One region of the Methylobacterium sp. P1-11 genome, then DNA from elsewhere that is predicted to be linked to it. Evidence: predicted binding sites of a transcription regulator. Region 1 holds the regulator's gene; the other holds the start of a gene.
What was found. The regulator PhoB, encoded in region 1, activates phosphate uptake and scavenging genes when phosphate is short. The targets are predictions, from matches to a motif close to TGTCATNNANCTGTCAT.
Positions count from the first base shown of each region.

Region 2: a site for PhoB is predicted at 2,096-2,112, ahead of CIW48_RS24880 (Orn/Lys/Arg decarboxylase N-terminal domain-containing protein). Genes of this name have one in related genera too.

Region 1 covers NZ_NPKS01000009.1:116,965-122,585, forward strand. Annotated here, with positions in the region: gene CIW48_RS11600 (protein-disulfide reductase DsbD domain-containing protein) at 1-602, shown strand, start outside; gene phoB (phosphate regulon transcriptional regulator PhoB) at 786-1,481, opposite strand; gene phoU (phosphate signaling complex protein PhoU) at 1,626-2,345, opposite strand; gene pstB (phosphate ABC transporter ATP-binding protein PstB) at 2,445-3,260, opposite strand; gene pstA (phosphate ABC transporter permease PstA) at 3,283-4,173, opposite strand; gene pstC (phosphate ABC transporter permease subunit PstC) at 4,186-5,163, opposite strand; gene pstS (phosphate ABC transporter substrate-binding protein PstS) at 5,249-5,621, opposite strand, start outside.
Region 2 covers NZ_NPKS01000030.1:5,792-11,412, reverse strand. Annotated here, with positions in the region: gene CIW48_RS24880 (Orn/Lys/Arg decarboxylase N-terminal domain-containing protein) at 1-2,047, opposite strand, end outside; gene CIW48_RS24875 (hydroxyacid dehydrogenase) at 2,397-3,377, opposite strand; gene CIW48_RS24870 (hypothetical protein) at 3,762-4,520, shown strand; gene metB (cystathionine gamma-synthase) at 4,530-5,621, opposite strand, start outside.

The DNA.
Region 1 (5,621 bases):
TCTGGGTGCTGGCGCAGCAGGTGGATCCGCGCGGCCTGCTGGCGGCGCTGATCGGCCTGGTGCTGGTGGGCTTCGCCGCTTGGGCCTGGGAGCATGGCCGCGCCGCCGCGCCCAAGGTCGGCCGGGTCTCGCAGGCCGCCGCGGCTCTCGCGCTGATCGCCGTAGCCGCCCTTGCGGTGACCCTGCCGCGGGACCGCGCCGTGCCGTCGTCGGCGCAGGCCGCCGCCGACGGGGTCGAGCCGTTCACCCAGGCGCGCCTCGACGCCCTGGTCGACGCGCATCGCCCCGTCTTCATCGACATGACGGCCGCGTGGTGCATCACCTGCGCGGTGAACGAGGCGACCTCGCTCAACACCAGGGCGGTGCGCGCCGCGATGGCCGAGCGCGGCGTGACCTACATGAAAGGCGACTGGACCAACCAGAATCCCGAGATCACCCGCCTCCTGGAGAAGCACGGGCGCAGCGGCGTCCCGCTCTACCTGCTCTACACCGGAACCGGGGAACCCCAGGTTCTCCCGCAGATCCTCACCGAGGGGACGGTTCTGGCGGCGCTGGAGGCGGTGCCAGCCGTGTCCGGCCGGAGCGCTGCGCTGGCTCGCTGAAAGGTCGAGAGGGTCCTGAAGCCGCATGCGCGTCGAAACGCCCGGCCCGCCGTCCTTGCGAGCGGAGCGACGCAATCCGGCGGCGCCGCACCCGCCGACGTCGTATGGCCGAGCGGCACGGCACCGCGCGCGTACCGAGGCTGCGGCCGACCGATCCTCGTTCCGGTACGCTTCGATCCCGCCTCAGGCTTCCAGCGAGAAGGTCTCGTCGAAGGCATAGCCCGAGCCGCGAACCGTGCGGATCGGATCGGCTTGGCGCGGGCCGTTCAGCGCCTTGCGCAGCCGCCCGACATGGACGTCGACGGTGCGCTCGTCGATGTAGACGTCGTGCCCCCAGACCCCGTCGAGAAGCTGCTCGCGGGAGAAGACCCGGCCGGGCGCCAGCATCAGGAATTCCAGGAGCCGGAACTCTGTGGGGCCCAGATGCAGCTCTTCGCCGCCGCGCCGGACGCGGTGGCCGGTCCGGTCGAGTTCCAGGTCGCCCGCCGCCAGCCGATCCGAGACATGGGCGGGCTTGGCCCGACGCAGCAGCGCGCGGATCCGGGCGAGCAGTTCCGGCACGGAAAACGGCTTGACGATGTAGTCGTCGGCGCCGGTGCCGAGACCGCGGACCCGGTCGCCCTCCTCGCCCCGGGCGGTGAGCATGATCACCGGCAGCCGCTCGGTCTCGCGGCGCGCCCGGATTCGGCGGCACAGCTCGATCCCCGAGAGGCCGGGTAGCATCCAGTCGAGCAGGACGAGGTCCGGGATCCGCTCCGCCAGGAGCAGTTCGGCATCGTCGCCGCGCGCCGCCGAATCCACCAGGAAACCCTCGGCCTCCAGGTTGTAGCGCAGCAGCGTGGTCAGCGCCTCCTCGTCCTCGACGATCAGGACTTGCATGCTCACGTTCGAAGATCCGTTCTACCGGCGGTCCGGCGGATGCTGCAGGAGGCGCCGCCGCGCCTCAACCCACACGCACGGTCACCCCGGCCGCGCCCGGCGGGAAGGCGCGCGCCGTGCGGCGCCGGGGCCGGGGCCGGGCGCTCACGGAGCCTGGACACCGTCCACCGTCACATAGTTCGACGCATCGTTCTTGGGCCGGTCGCCCGCCAGGGTTTCGCCGGTGGCGAGATAGTGGATCGTCTCGGCGATGTTGGTGGTGTGGTCGCCGATGCGCTCGACGTTCTTGGCGCAGAACAGCAGATGCGTGCAGAACGAGATGTTGCGCGGATCCTCCATCATGTAGGTCAGGAGCTCGCGGAACAGGGAATTGTACAGGGCGTCGATCTCGCCGTCGCGCTCCCAGACGTCGTGGGCCGCCTGGACGTCGCGGCTCGCATAGGCGTCGAGCACGTCCTTGAGCTGGCCCTCGGCGAGGTCGCTCATGTGGCGCACGCCGAGCACGATCTTTTGGGCCGGCGCCTGGTCGGAGATCGCCACCACGCGCTTGGCGACGTTCTTGGCGAGGTCGCCGATCCGCTCGAGATCGCCGGAGACGCGGATCGCCGAGATGGTCTCGCGCAGGTCGATCGCGAGGGGCTGGCGCCGGGCGATCAGCAGGACCGCGCGCTCCTCGATGTCCCGCTGCAGCGCGTCGAGGCGCTTGTCGGCGAGGATCACCGCCTGGGCGAGCGTGTCGTCCCGGCGCACGAGGGCGTCGGTCGCCTCCGCGGTCATCTTCTCGGCCACGCCGCCCATCTCCGAGATCGAGCGACGGAGGTTCTCCAGGTCGGTGTCGTAGGAGGTGACGATATGGCCGGGCATGGTGGATCCTTCGATGGGGTCCCGGGAACGGCGCGCCGGGGTGGCTTGCTGGGGCTTTCCGGCGCGCTGGCCGCCAGGTCCCGGGATCTCCCGGACAGACTAGCCGAAGCGGCCGGTGATGTAGTCCTGCGTGCGGCGTTCCGTCGGGTTCATGAACATCCGATTGGTCGGACCGAACTCGACGAGCTGCCCCAGATACATGAAGGCGGTGAACTGCGAGATGCGTGCCGCCTGCTGCATGTTGTGGGTGACGATCACGATGGTGAACTCGTCGCGCAGTTGCTCGATCAGCTCCTCGATGCGTCCGGTGGAGATCGGGTCGAGGGCCGAGGTCGGCTCGTCGAACAGGATCACCTCCGGTTTCTGCGCCACCGTCCGGGCGATGCACAGGCGCTGCTGCTGACCGCCGGACAGGCCGGTCCCCTGCTGCCGAAGCTTGTCCTTCACCTCGTCCCACAGGGCGGCCTTGCGCAGGGATTCCTCGATCCGGCCGTCCAGCTCGGATTTTGGCAGCTTCTCGTAGAGGCGCAGGCCGAAGGCGACGTTGTCGTAGATCGACATCGGGAATGGCGTCGGCTTCTGGAACACCATGCCGATGCGCGAGCGCAGCTCGTTCAGGTCGATGGACGGGCTGAGGATGTTCTCGCCGTCGAGCAGGATCTCGCCCTCCGCCCGCTGCTCCGGGTAGAGGCTGTAGATCCGGTTGAAGCAGCGCAGCAGGGTCGACTTCCCGCAGCCGGAGGGTCCGATCAGCGCCGTGACCTGCCGGTCGTGGAAGTTGAGGTTGACGTCCTTCAGCCCGTGGAAGCTGCCGTAGTAGAAGTTCAGGTCCTTCACGGCGATCCGCACGGGGCCGCCCTCGTCGGCGCGGTTGCGGTTCAGCTCGACCGTGGGGATCGCGGAGGCGGCGTTCATCGTCGTGTCCTCGAAAGGGGTCTCAGCGCGAGGTCTGCGGCTTGATCACGAGGCGCGCGATGATCGACAGCGCCAGGATGGCCGCGGTGATCAGGAGCGCGCCCGCCCAGGCGAGGCCCTGCCAGTTCGGGTAGGGCGAGAGGGCGAACTGGTAGATCATCACCGGCAGGTTCGCGACGCCGCCCATCAGGTTGGCGGAGAACCAGGAATTGTTGTTGAGCGCGGTGAACAGCAGCGGCGCCGTCTCGCCGGCGATGCGGGCGAGCGCCAGGATGATGCCGGTCACGATGCCGGCCGAGGCCGCCCGCCACGTCACGCTCATGATCACCGTCGAGGGCGGCGCCCCGAGGGCCGCGCCGGCCTCCCGCAGGGTGCCGGGAACGAGGCGCAGCATGTCCTCGGTGGTGCGCACGATCACCGGAACCGCGATGATCGCGAGCGCCACGCCGCCGGCCCAGCCCGAATAGGTCCCCATCGGCCGCACCATCAGCGTGTAGACGAAGAGGCCGATCAGGATCGAGGGCGCCGAGAGCAGGATATCGTTCAGGAAGCGGATCAGCGCCGCCAGCTTCGAGCCGCGCCCGTACTCGGCAAGGTACGTCCCGGCCATCACGCCGACCGGCGTGGCGATCAGGATGCCGATCCCGGTCAGGACGAGGCTGCCCAGGATGGCGTTGGCGATGCCCCCGCCCTCGGAGCCGGGGCCCGGTGTCGGGTTGGTGAACAGGGTCGGCGTGAAGCCGCGCACGCCCTGGACGATCAGCATCACCAGGATCGAGCCGAGGACCAGGGCGCCCACCAGCGTCGCGCCGGAGCAGGCGACACGCAGGGCGCGGTCGGCGATGCGGCGGCCCTGACGAACCCGGCCGGAGCGGCGCGGAGCGGTCGCGGTCATCATGGGGGAGGCATCCATCGCGCGTGCTCCTCAGGCGGCCTGGACGCGGCGCGTCAGCAACCGGGCAATGATGAGCACCACGAAGGTGATCACGAACAGGATGCAGCCCAAGGCCATCAGCGCGTTGAGCTGGAGGCCGTCCGCCTCGTTGAACTCGTTGGCGATGCGCGACGCGATGGTCGAACTCGGGTCGAAGATCGAGGCCGAGAGGCGGTTGGCGTTGCCGATCACGAAGGTCACCGCCATCGTCTCGCCCAGCGCGCGGCCGAGGCCGAGCATGATCGCACCGATGATCGACACCGCGGCCTGCGGCACCAGCACGTGACGCACCACCTCCCAGGTGGTGCAGCCGATGCCGTAGGCGCTCTCGCGCAGGACCGTGGGAATCTGGTCGAGCATGTCGCGGGCGATCGAGGCGATGAACGGCACGATCATGATCGCCAGGATGATCCCGGCGGTGAACACGCCGACGCCCGAGGGAACCCGGGCATAGAACAGCGTGCCGATGATCGGCATGCCCTCGACGAGGTTCGAGACCGGCATCTGGACGTAGCGCGCGAACAGCGGCGCGAACACGAACAGGCCCCACATGCCGTAGATGATGCTCGGCACGGCGGCGAGCAGCTCGATCGTCATGGCGACCGGCTTGCGCGCCCAGCCCGGGCAGAGCTGGGTGAGATAGACCGCGATCCCGAGGGAGACGGGGACGCCGATCAGCAGCGCCAGGAAGGCGGAGGCGACGGTCCCGATCACCGCCACCAGGGCGCCGTACTGCTCGGTCCCGACATTCCAGGCACTGGATGTGAGGAAGCCGAAGCCGAACTCGCGGAAGGCCGGCCAGCCGCCGTAGAGGATCGAGCCGAGGATTCCGGCGAGGACGAGGAGAACCAGCAGCGCGGCGCCGTAGGAGCAGCTCCGGAAAACGGTGTCGAGGCTCCGGCTCGGCGCCTTCCGCGCCGTTGCACCACGCGTTCGGCCGAGGGCGATCGATTCTGTCAAAGCGGGCATCCGCGATTCTCTGCGAAGGGGGGCGTGGTAGCGCGCTGCGTTCCCGGAAGCGAGGGAGGAGGTTCTCACCTCCTCGCGGCCACGCTCACATGTTGAAGACAGACTTACCGTCCTTGCCCTTCACGTCCTTCCACTCCTGGTGGATCAGATCGACGACGTTGTCCGGCAGCGGGACATAGTCGAGGTCGGTGGCAAGCTTGTCGCCATTCTTGTAGGCCCAGTCGAAGAACTTGAGCACATCGGCGGCCTTGGCCGGATCCGCGGCATCCTTGTGGACCAGGATGAAGGTCGCCGCCGTGATCGGCCACGCATCCTCACCCGGCTGATTGGTCAGCGAGATGCCGAAGCCCGGGGTCGACTTCCAATCGGCGCTCGCCGCCGCGGCCTGGAACGCCTTGTCGTCGGGCTGCGGATACTTGCCGGCCTTGTTCTGCAGGAGGGCGTAGGAGAGCTTGTTC
Region 2 (5,621 bases), on a different contig from region 1:
GCATCACCATCTCGGGCAGGTGTTCTGGCGCGAACTGGCGCCGCTGCAGCGCCGAGGTGCCGGCCTCCCGGTGGAAGGCGTGGAGCTCGCCGCAGAGGTCGCGCAGGCGCACGCCGCGGTAGCGGTTCGGCCGGCGGTTGACGAATTCCGGCATGGCCTCCTCCAGCGGGACGTTGTCGTCGTGGTACCGCTTGAAGGCGACGAGGCCCGAGATCAGCGTGCCGGCCTTGGAGGACTCGACCCCCGGGGTCAGCAGGAAGAGCAGCGAGTTCAGGTCGTTCTTCTCGGCGACGATCCGGTTCTCACGCAGGTATTGCGCCACGATCGGCGCGGGCACGCCGTGCTGGGCGTAGGCCCCCGTGTGCCGGTCGAAGCCGGGGGTCAGCACGGTGAGCTTGTTCGGGTCGGTGATGGCGTAGCCCGGCGCCACGTGGCTGAAGCCGTGCCAGCGCGCGCCGGGCTTCAGCTCCCAGTGGCGCGGCGTGGCGGCGAGCTCGTCGGTCGGCACGCTCTCCCACGGCACCTCGGCGCCGTCGGCGTTCACCGTCACGTCCGGCACGAACGGGTCGAAGAACCAGCGCCGCGCCGGGTCGCGCTCGTTCTCCTCGAACTCGCGCCGGATCGCCCGGACCTTCTTGCGCCACTCGATCCCGAGCCGGATCGTGTCGTCCCACAGGATCATGCCGGAGCGCCCCTTCATCATCTGGGCGCCGACATCGAGGGAGGCGAACAGGGGATAGAAGGGTGACGTGGAGGCGTGGACCAGAAAACTCTCGTTGAGCCGCTTGTGCTCGACCCGCCGGGTCTGGCCGCGGATGTGCCCGTCCCGAGTGTGGATCTGCGAGGCCTGGGAGAAGCTCGCGAGCTGCTTGTGGGTCGACTGCGTGGCGACGATGCCGGGCGATGTCTCGTCGAGGCTGGTCAGCCCCATGGCGAAGCGCCGCGCGTAGAGCGGGTGGAACTTCATGAAGCCCGCCCAGGCCTCGTCGAACAGGATGTAGTCGCAGAGGTGGCCGATCCTCTCCAGGATCTCCTGGGCGTCGTAGATCGTGCCGTCGTAGGTGCACTGCTCGATCACCGCGACGCGGAACGGCCGCTCCCGGCGCCACGCCTCCGGGTCGGTCACCAGCGGGTTGCGGCGGATCTTCTCCCGGATCCGCGTCTCGTCCAGGGCCTCGTGGAAGATCGGGCCGATCAGCCCGTAGGCGTTGCGGTCGGTCTCCAGGAAGATCGGGATGCCGCCGCCCAGGAACAGGGCGCCGTGATGGGCCGCCTTGTGGTTGTTGCGGTCGAACAGGACGAGGTCGTCCTCGGCCACCAGGGAGGACAGGACGATCTTGTTGGAGGCCGAGGTGCCGTTGAGGACGAAGTAGGTCTTCTCGGCCCCGAAGATCTTGGCCGCCTCCTTCTGGGCCTTGAGCGCCGGCCCCTCGTGGGTCAGCAGGTCGCCGAGGTCGAGCACCGAGTTGTCGAGGTCGTCGCGGAAGATCGCCTCGCCCAGGTGCTCGACGAAGATCCGGCCGATCGGCGAGCGGTTGTAGAAGATGCCGCCGTTGTGGCCCGGGCAGGTCCAGAGCTGGTTGCCCTTCTCGGCGTAGTCGACCAGCGCGCCGAAGAACGGGGTCTTGAGGGTCTGGGCGTACTGCGTCACCCGGCTGACGAGGCCGCGGGCGATGAATTCCGGCGTCTCCTCGGCGAGGAAGATGTAGCCGTCGATGAAGTCGAGGAGCTCGACCGGGATGTCCTCCAGCCGCTTGCGGCGGACCATGATGACGATCGGCATCTCCAGGCCGCGCTTGCGCATCATGTCGATGAGGGCAGCGGCCTTGCCGTCGAGGCCGCGCTTGCCCCAGTCGACCACGAGGCAGCCGACCGCCGCGTCGGTCTGGACCGCGATGGCCGCGTCCTCCACCCGCCGGGCGCGCACCACCTCGAAGCCGCGCTGCTCGACGGCCGCCACGATCTGGTTGACGCGCGCGCCCTCGAGATCGTCCGGGTCGAAGGCCGGGGCGCACATCAGGACCGTGAAGCGACGGTGAAAGTCCATGGAGCCCTCTCTGGCCTCGGATGCAGCGGGTGGCTTTCCGGCCCGTCTGCGACGATTGCATGACAGAGCGCGCGGCGGGCGGTCGCGGTCCGGACGAAACGCGTGATCCGGGCCGGCCGGGAGCGTCCGCGGCGGATCCCGAACTGGCCCGGCACGGGCGCGGGTCCCCTCTCCCGTGCGGGAGAGGGACAGGGTGAGGGAGGCGCCCTCACCGGAGGAGGCTCCCCCTCGAATCGCGTCGATCGGGTGCTTGATCCCGAAGCCTCTAGTCCCTCACCCCAACCCTCTCCCGCACGGGAGAGGGAAGGTGCTGCGCCGTTCGGGGCCGGCGGCGACCCGCGTCAGGGCGTCACGACGCGCGGCGGCGCTCCCAGACAGCCGGGTTCACCAGCCCGCCGGGCCGCCGGCCGGCGAGGACGTCGACCACGCGGGTCGCGGCGGTCTCGGCGGTGCGGATCAGGGCCGCCCCGGTGGAGCCGCCGACATGGGGCGTCAGGATCGCCCGCTCCTGCCGGGCGAGGGGATGGTCAACCGGCAAGGGCTCCTGGGCGAAGACGTCAAGCCCCGCGCCCGCGATCGTGCCGGCCTCCAGCGCGTCCACAAGGGCCGCCTCGTCGATCAGGCCGCCGCGGCTGGTGTTGATCAGGAAGGCTCCCCGCTTCATCCGGGCGAGCTGATCCCGGCCGATCAGGCCCCGGGTGCCCGGGGTGAGCGGCACGTGCAGGGAGACGATGTCGGCCTCCGCCAGGAGCGCGTCGACCGAGGCGGCCCGCAGGGCGCCGGCATTGGCGAAGTCGGCCTCCGGGCGACTCGGGCCGTAGGCCAGCACCCGCAGGCCCAGGGCGGCGCCGAGCCGGGCGGTCGCCTGCCCGATCGCCCCGAATCCGACGAGGCCCAGCGTCAGGCCGGCGAGCTCGACCAGGCGGGCGGTGAACTTGAAGCTGTCGTCGCCGCGCCGGACCGAGCGGTCGGCCTCCGGCAGAGTCTTGGCCAGGGCGAAGATCAGCGCCAGCGTCTGCTCGGCCACCGAGACCGCGTTGGCGCCGGGCGTGTTGACCACCACGATCCCGGCCTCGGTCGCGTCGGCGGTGGCGACGTGGTCGGTGCCGGTGCCGTGCACGCCGATCACCCGCAGGGCCGGCGCCGCCGCGATGGCGCGGGCCGGGAAGCCGGTGTTCCGGGTGATGACGGCGACGCAGTCGGCGACCTCGCGGGCCAGCGTCTCGGGGTCGGTCCCGCTCGCCGGCCGCGGCTCCAGCCCGGCCGCGCGCAGCCGGTCGAGGCCCGCCGCGTGGATCGGCTGGACGATGAGGCACGGACCGGTGATCACGGGGAGGAACCTCTGCACAAGAGGGCGGGTGACGGGCAAGTTTCGCGCCGGGCCCGTCTAGGCGGCGTGGTCCACCCTGGCAACCGGGCGCCCGGATTTCCGCCGCCCGTATCGCGGCATCAACCGCGTACCCGGTTGCTGGCGATGACGGTGGGTCCGTGAGGCCGGCCGGGCGGTAAGGCAGCGGCGTGCCGGGGCCGACGGGTCGGCCGATGTTTCACGGGAAACATTTTCTTAAGCCTGTGTGCGAGCATCGGGCTCATCCGAGACCGGCGCGGCGGGCGCGGCACAATAGGGCGGTATCGCTCCGGTGGTCTGGGACCGGCCCGCTGTTGCAGCGGCGCCGTCGCGGCGCGGCGCCCGGCAGGCTACCACCGATCCGGCATGACGACGACATCGAGCTGGCGCACCCTCCGCAACGTGCAGGCCCGGGCGCGGCTGGAGAAGGCCCTCCCGGCCATCTTCCCGGCGCCGGTCTTGCAGCACGCCCTCGCGCGCCCCCTGATCCCGCCGACGCCGCGGCTCGCCGTCGAGAGCTACTGGCGCAACCACATCCTCAGGGCCGACCGGCTCGCCCGGGCCCTGGCGGCCCGCTCGGGGACGCCGGAGGGCTGGACGTGGCAGCTCGGTGGCGCCGGCCGGGCCGGGAGCTTCCGCCTGCCGCCGGCCCCCTTCCGCGATCCGGCCTTCGCCCGCGGCCGGGGGGCCTGCTGCATCTGCGGCCAGCCGGTCTACCGGTTCGGCTGGCACCGGGATCTGTGGGCGGGCGGCGCGCCCAACACCAAGGCTGGCTGGCACGCGGCCTGTGTCGCGGCGTGGAAGTTCTGGATCGCGCCCCACGCCCAGGTTCGGGCGCTGAAGCTCCGTCAGCGCCATCGCTGCACCACCACCGGCAAGCGCCTGCTGAAAACGGCCGAGGTCGACCACACGCTGCCGCTCTACCGGGTCTGGCGGGAGCACCGGGACGCGCCCTGGCCGGAGGTGCTCGGCTATTGGGGCGCGCCGAACCTGCAGGTGGTCAACCGCGCCGCCCATGTCGACAAATGCCGCGACGAGGCGGCCGAGCGCTCCCGCACCGTGCAGCTCGCCCGTTTCCGGGTGGTCGAGGACGAATCCGGGTTCCGCGTGGTCGAGGAGGAGTGACCGGCCGGCTCAGCCGCCCAGAGCCTCGAGCGCCCGCGACAGGTCGGCCAGCAGATCGGCCTCGGCCTCAAGACCCACCGAAAGCCGGAGCAGCCCGTCGGTGATGCCCGCGATGGCGCGCGCATCCGGATCCATGGCCGCGTGCGTCATGGTCGGCGGATGGGCGACCAGGCTCTCGACGCCACCCAGCGATTCGGCCAGCGTGAACACCCGCAGGGCCTCCACGAAGGTCTTCACCGCCGTGCGGCCGCCGGACAGTTCGAAGCTCAACATCGCCCCGAAGCCCGCCTGCTGCGCCTTGGCCAGGGCATGCCCCGGATGCGTGGGCAGGCCCGGGTAATGCACGCGGGCCACCGCCGGATGGGCATCCAGGAAAGTCGCAAGGGCGGCGGCGTTGCGCTGCTGCTGCTCCACCCGCACGAACAGGGTGCGCAGGCCCCGGAGCGTCAGGTAGGCGTCGAGGGGCGAGCCGGTGACGCCGATCGTGTTCGCCCAGGCGGCGAGTTCCTCGCCCACCGCCTTGTCGGCGGCGATCACGGCCCCGCCGATCACGTCGGAATGGCCGTTCAGGAACTTGGTGGTGGAATGGACGACCAGATCCGCCCCGAGGGCGATCGGCTGCTGCAGGGCGGGCGACAGGAAGGTGTTGTCCACCACCGCGAGCGCGCCGGCGGCCTTCGCGTCCCCGGTGATGCGCCGGATATCGACCACGCGCATCAGCGGGTTGCTGGGCGTCTCGATCAGCACGACCTTCGGTCCCTCGGCCAGGGCCGCCGCCAGCGCGTCCGGATCGGTCTGGTCGACGAAGGCCACCCGGTAATGGCCGCGGGCAGCGCGGAAGCTGAGCAGGCGGTGCGTCCCACCATAGCAATCGTGCGGGGCGACCAGAAGATCGCCCGGCCTGAGGCTCGACAGGGCGAGGTCCAGGGCGGCCATGCCGCTCGCCACAAGGACGGCGCGGGCACCGCCCTCGAGCTTGGCGATCGTGTCGGCGAGGGCATCCCGCGTCGGGTTGCCCAGGCGCGAGTAATCATAGGGGCCGGCCTGTTCGAAGGCCGGGAACTTGAAGGTCGTCGACAGGTGGATCGGTGCGATCACCGC